Regions from separate parts of the Limosilactobacillus avium genome, predicted to be linked through region 1. Evidence: predicted binding sites of a transcription regulator. Region 1 holds the regulator's gene; the other holds the start of a gene.

Evidence for each region. Region 1 encodes HrcA, which represses chaperone genes, less so after heat shock. Its sites were predicted from a motif close to TTAGCACTCNNNNNNNNNGAGTGCTAA; they were not measured.
Region 2: QOS01_RS04640 (Hsp20/alpha crystallin family protein) is a predicted target of HrcA. The motif match lies at 1,677-1,703, and genes of this name have one in related genera.

The regions. Positions count from the first base shown of each region.
Region 1 is NZ_CANCWN010000001.1:46,874-50,293, reverse strand. It holds gene dnaK (molecular chaperone DnaK) at 1-482, opposite strand, end outside; gene grpE (nucleotide exchange factor GrpE) at 505-1,086, opposite strand; gene hrcA (heat-inducible transcriptional repressor HrcA) at 1,099-2,148, opposite strand; gene QOS01_RS00230 (hypothetical protein) at 2,267-2,638, shown strand; gene ribF (riboflavin biosynthesis protein RibF) at 2,770-3,420, opposite strand, start outside.
Region 2 is NZ_CANCWN010000009.1:48,277-51,696, forward strand. It holds gene QOS01_RS04625 (VanZ family protein) at 1-256, shown strand, start outside; gene QOS01_RS04630 (hypothetical protein) at 280-450, shown strand; gene QOS01_RS04635 (HdeD family acid-resistance protein) at 573-1,097, shown strand; gene QOS01_RS04640 (Hsp20/alpha crystallin family protein) at 1,170-1,601, opposite strand; gene QOS01_RS04645 (L,D-transpeptidase) at 1,891-2,445, shown strand; gene QOS01_RS04650 (aldo/keto reductase) at 2,460-3,308, shown strand; gene QOS01_RS04655 (acyl-CoA thioesterase) at 3,359-3,420, opposite strand, start outside.

The sequences.
Region 1 (3,420 bases):
TTCTTGTCCAGGCCGTAAGCCAAAGAAGAAGCGGTTGGTTCGTTGATAATCCGCTTAACGTCCAAACCGGCGATCTTTCCGGCATCCTTAGTTGCTTGACGTTGAGCATCGTTGAAGTAGGCAGGTACCGTAATAACGGCCTTGTCAACGGTGTCGCCAATGTAATCTTCCGCATACTTCTTGATGTATTGAAGGATCATCGCGGAGATCTCTTGTGGAGTGTACTTCTTACCGTCGACTTCCACTGTGTAGCCGGCTTCACCCATGTGACTCTTGATAGAAGAAATCGTGTTCGGGTTAGTAATTGCTTGCCGCTTGGCAACTTCACCAACTTGGGTTTCGCCATTCTTAAATGAAACAACGGATGGCGTTGTCCGGCTCCCTTCTGGGTTAGTAATAATCTTGGGCTCGTTACCTTCCATAACGGCAACGGCGGAGTTAGTAGTACCTAAATCAATACCAATAATCTTGTTACTTGCCATTGTTTATTCCCTCTCTTATATTTTATTGTGCCACAACAACCATTGCGGGACGCAGAACCCGGTCTTTCAGCTGGTAACCAGCCTGTAAGACTTTAATAACTGTTTCCGGTTTCTGATCACCTTCTACCGGGACGGTCTGAACCGCCTGGTGCAAGGTCGGATCAAAAATCTTTCCTTCTGCGGGGATCTCAGTGACCCCATGGTCCTTTAAGGCCGCCGTTAAGTGGTCGTGGACCATTTGAATACCCTTTTTTAGCTGTTGGCCATTTTCATCTTTAACTTCAATTGTTAGTGCCCGCTTAAGGTTATCAAGAACGGGAAGAACGCTCTTTGCCAGGTCCTGACCATCATACTTCAAGATCTGGGCACGTTCCTTATTAAAGCGGGTCGTCATATTTTGAATTTCCGCTTCAGCACGCAGGTACTTATCATCCTTGTCCGCAAGTTGCTTCTTCAAGTCGTCAACTTGCTTCTGGAGCTGCTCGCAGCGGTGGTGGCACTGACCCTTATGGCCACCTTGGTGTTCAGCCTTATTATCATTGTGGGCAGCTTTGACCTTGTCTTTTGGCTGCGCCTGCTGATCCTTCTTTTCTTCTTTTGCCAAATGACTCGCCTCCTATGAATCGTAATAGTGTCGGTAAAAGTCAAGTAGTCGCTTGGCTAACTCCTGACGAAAGGCATTCACAATTCCAATCGTTCGTGAGTACGGCATCCTGGTGGGCCCCAGTACAGCAATAATTCCCTTGCCATACTGGTCGACATCATAGCTTGCCGTGATTAGACTGTAATCTTTTAATACCTGGTCTTGAGAAATTTCCGAACCAATCCTGACGTTGACATCCTTATCATCAGCCCCGGTGTCAAGTAGGTGCGACAACTCGTCGTTCCGATCAATCAGGCTGTATAACGCCTGCAGGGCTTGCGGATCTTGGTTGTTGGAAAATCCTAGGATGTTCAGCCGACCACCGACAAAGAAGCGTTCCCGGGCCGCCCGGGAAACGACGTTATCGAACAGGTCTAAGAAGCCGTCCGCACCATGCATGTAATGCATAATCCGCATTGGGATGTCATCATTCAGCCGCTTAACAACTTCAGTTAGTGGTCGTCCCACTAGCTGGTCATTAATCATCCTGATTACCGCTTGGAGTGCATCGGTATCAAAATTACGGGGTAAAGTAAACGACTGACTCTCAACGTCCCCACTATCGGTAACCAAAATGGCGATTACCTTTTGGTTACCCAACGGGACTACCCGAAACCCACTTAAGCGGACATCGGTTTGCTCTGGCTTAAGGGTAAAGGCCGTGTACGAAGTCAGGTCGGACAGGATATCCGCCGAATGTGAAACAATCTCATCAATCTTTTGAAAACTTGTCCCTAAAGAATTCTGGATAACAACCAGGTCATTATCCGTGAGCGCATTTGCATCCAGCAGGTGGTCGACGTAATAGCGATAGCCACGCTTTGAAGGTACCCGTCCCGAAGACGAATGCTCTTTTTTGATCAGCTGGTGTTCTTCTAATACCGCCATCTCATTCCGGATTGTTGCGGAACTGACCTTGAATGGCAACTTTTCAGCAAGGTGTTTTGACCCCACCGGTTGACCAGTTGAGGTGTATTGACGTACAATCGCTTGCAGGATTGTCTTTTGTCGTTGTGTTAGCATTTTGATCACATCCCTTTTTAGCACTCTTTAGGGCTAAGTGCTAAACACACTTAATAATATACCAATCACCTGTTTAAAAGTCAAGGAATGTCAAACTAATTCTAAGGAGATTTTATAAATGAGTACAGACGACCACCGTTACGTGCAACCTCATAACGCTCAGGAGGCAATGGAGCTCATCCAACGGCTCTTCAATAAGTACCGGAGCGCCCCGCTAACCAACGAGCTGCTGGCCTATCACAATAACCTCATCTACCGTCTCCAGTCCGACATCAAGGATGCTGCTAAAAGAGAAGGCAACCAAGAGCGGGTTAAGGAGATTGACCAGATGACTGACATCATGCGTTCATGGACCAACCTCCGCTTAACTGGTCACCCCTTTCACGGCAAAATGCGCCACTTCCGGTTAGTTACCACGGACGGGCCAAAGTTTAAACGGCGGATCCACAAGATTCACCAGGGCACTAACCACCGGGCTAGTCGCCACTAGGAAAATCTTTTGTAAAAAAGTAGTTCTAGTCTTTCAGCGTTCAATGTAGGACACAAAGAGGCCTTTAGCGTTCAAACTTTCCGAACGCTAAAGGCCTCTTCTTTCTTGCGGCTAACTTCATCCTTACCGTTTTAATGAATTATCTGACCCGCAATTGCTGGTGGTGCCTGCACAACCTGACGCGCAGCGTGCTCATCATGCTTCATTTGCGCCACCAAACCAGCGGCATCCGCAAACTTTTGCTCACCACGAAGGTATTGGTACCAACGAACAGTTACCTCTTCGCCGTAAACCATTTGGTCAAAGTCAAATAGGTAAATCTCAACGGTCAGCTGGTTATGGTCACCAAAGGTAATGTTATGACCAACACTGGCCATCCCCCCGTACCACTGGTCACCAATTTTAACGTCGACCGCGTACACACCAATCCCCGGAATTCTTTCCCGTGATGGTGTTTCCACATTAATCGTGGGAAAGCCTAGGGTCCGTCCGCGGGCAAGTCCGTGGACAATCAACCCCGTAGTCTGGTAATAGTAGCCCAGTTCCTGGTTTGCAGTCTGAACGTCCCCGCGGTCAATCGCCTCACGAATTGCCCGGGAACCAACCTTCTTGGTCGTGCCCGGACTGGTAAATTTAGGAACCGTCACCACGGCAAACCTGTCTCGCGCATAAGTAGGTAGTTTGGCCATGGTAGCAACATTGGCTGGGCCATAGGTATGGTCAAAACCCGCCACGACGACCTGGCTATGGAAGGCAACAAGGTAGTGGTCGACAAAGTCCTG
Region 2 (3,420 bases), on a different contig from region 1:
CTACCTTTTCCTTATTAACCACCGACTGAGGTTAGCACGGGCTACCCTGTTTTGCCTGCTGTTTAGCCTTTTCATCGAGTTGAACCAGTTCATCCTCGACCTGGTAGTCAACCTGGGTCGACTAGCGGATGTCGATGACTTGATTACCAACACAGCTGGGGGTCTAATCGGTTTTCTGGTCATGGTCCTCCTGTCTCGGACCCGGGCCCGCCGCTTGATCCAATATTTCAGTCTCAGTAAGGACAAAGTTTGGTAAACTATTACTGTGAGGTGACATTAATGATTTCAAACGAACAACGTGCACACGATATTGCAATTGCCCTAATGCAAGCCAACAGCAAGGACGTTGAACCAATCGAGGCCTACCACCGCTATGTCAACTACTTACTGCCGATTCTACGGGAAATTGACAAGGACTTTCCCCATGGTATCCGCGAACACCTTAATTAAAATACACCAAATACGCCATGACCCGGTTAATCCCGCATCGTGGCGTATTTTAGTCTATTGCTAAATTAATAAAAAAGAACTATGATGGTCTCGTTACTAAATTAGAAAGGAGAAAATGGTTTATGTTTAATGAACATCAAAAGCGGTTCGACTGGTTCAGTCTGGTCCTAGGAATCCTGTTTGTGATTGCCGGCTTTGCATCCTTCATGCACCCTGACAAGACCCTTCACTTCCTGTCCATTCTGGTCGGGATCGCCTTTATTTTTCGGGGAATCTACGAACTGTGGTTCCGCAAGTTTATCAATGCCACTCTGAACGAACGCTCCGGTTGGATTGTTTTTGCAGCTATTTTAGATATTATTCTGGGGGTTATCGTCCTCGTCTATCCTAACTGGGGAATTCTCTACCTGGCAATCCTGTTTGCCATCTGGTTCATCATCGATGCCATCATGCAAATCAAGGCTGCCGGCTTCTTCAAGACTTTCCATCGCGGGTACGCCACCCTGCTGGTTATCCTAGGGGGCGTCAGCGTTGTCCTGGGGGTAATTCTCCTATTTAGTCCAATTCTTTCTGCACTGACGATTGTTTGGCTGGTTTCAACTTTATTGTTAGTCTTCGGCATCATGCAGATTATTCAGGCATTCTAATGTCGTTTATGCAAATAGCACCACGTACCAATTCGGCGCGTGGTGCTATTTGTTTTTTAAAGGTGATTTTTATTAGTCAATGTCAATCCGGGTATCATTCTCGTCACTGGCTTGCAGCTTTGGCAGGTTCAAGGTCAAAACTCCATTCGTGTATTGGGCCTTGACTGCGTCCCGGTCAACGTCCGGCAAACGGTATTGCCGACTCATTTGACCATACCGCCGTTCGGTGTGGAGAACATTACCATCCTTGTCGCTATCATCAGCAAAGGTGTCCCGGTGACCAGTTACGGACAAAATGTTGTTAGCGTAGTTGATATGAATGTCCTTCTTATCAAAGCCCGGCATATCAATCTTAACCGTGTAACCCTTGTCGTTCTCGGCAACATCGGTCTTCATGTGATCAGCTACTGGTGTTAAGTCTGAGAAGAAGTCATCATTCATCCAGTCACGCATATTCATCAGATTATCAAATAAGTTGTTACGACGTTGAATTTCGTTAGCCATATATCGAATCATCCTTTCTCATACCTTGTTTACATTTTCTATATTAATCATTGGTCAACAATAGTCAAGAAAAAATTAGCACTTAATCGTTTCGAGTGCTATTTTTTCTTGACCAATCTTAACCAAACTGCTGAAGCTTACGCGCTCAATGGATTAGGGCCCTCAATCATTGGATGCTTTAACGGCAAAAAGTTTTCCACTATCCCTAAACATATGAACATTTAATCATGCATTATTGTGCTAAAATGTAGCTATTAATTATTGAAGAAGGCATCACACAATGAATTTAATGAAGAAAATCTTTTTAGTCACCCTCGTCGGTGTATTTGCATTGATCACCGGGAGCGTCACTGCCAGCGCCCACTCCAACATGCGGACACCCATCGACTACCGGAAGTCATCGGAGACAATTCCTTACCCGGACATCAACAAGCTCAAGGACCCTTGGATCAAGGTCAGCATCAACAAGAACCGGGTTTACATCATGTCCGGCAATAAGGCGGTGTACACAATGTACTGCAGTGCCGGAAAGTACGAAAACAAGGACGGTAAACGGGTAAGTACAACGCCAACCGGAACCTTCGCAATCCAGTCCGAACGGGGTAATGGCTTCTACAACCCATCGGTTAAGTGCGGGGCAAATAACTACGTTTCCTGGCATGATAACGGCTCCTACCTCTTCCACAGTGTCCCAACGGATAAGGACGGCCACTACATCAAGTCTGAAGCAGCCAAACTGGGTAAAACGACCGCCTCTCACGGCTGTGTCCGCCTGTCTATCCCAGACTCCAAGTGGATGATGAACATGCCAGAAGGAACCAAGGTTGTTGTCCAGGATAACTAAGAGGAGGCTTCCGAATGAAAAAGGTAACAATTAACGGGGTCCCCCTCCCCGCCGTGGGAATCGGAACCTGGAACATCGGTGACCATCCCGCACAACGACAGAACGAAATTGCCGCCATTCAAGCTGGCATCAATGCCGGAGCCCGGGTGGTGGATACCGCTGAAATGTATGGCAATGGCCGTTCGGAGCGGCTCATCAAGGAGGCCATCGCCCCCTTTGCCCGGGAAAAACTTTTCCTGATCGATAAGGTCCTGCCCCAAAACGCCAGTGCCCGCCTCTTAGAGCGGAGTCTCGACCGGAGCCTGCAAAACGTGGGAACTGATTACTTTGACCTCTACCTCCTCCACTGGCGGGGAACGGTGCCCTTATCAGAAACGGTCACCACGATGGAAGAAATGGTTAAGAAGGGTAAAATCAGGTCCTGGGGGGTCTCCAACTTTGATGTTAGTGACCTCCAGGAGCTGTGGGCCCTCCCAAAAGGTGACCACTGCGTTGCTAACCAAGACCTGTATAACCTTGATGAACGGGGAATTGAATTTGACCTCCTCCCCCTGATGCGGGCCCACCGCCTTCCCCTAATTGCTTACTCGCCCCTTGCCCAGGGTGACTCCCTTTCCGGCAAACTGGCAGACAATAAGGTCCTGCAAGAGATTGCCGCTAACCACCAGGCAACGATTTACCAGGTAATGCTGGCGTGGACGCTTCGGGAACCGGACGTCCTAGCAATTCCCAAGAGCAGTTCGGTGCAACATGCCCAGGCAAATGTCCAGGCCGGTTCACTTGAATTTAGTAGTGACGAACTGAAGCAGTTAGCCGCCACCTTTCCCAAGCCAACCAGTAAGCAGCCACTCGCTGTTCTCTAATAAAAAAAGATCGACACTAGCGTTTGAATTCAAACGTAGTGTCGATCTTTTTATCTTCGCCAGGGAAAGTCAAGCGAGACAGCGTCGGTAATTTGTTGCTCAGCCTGCCGAC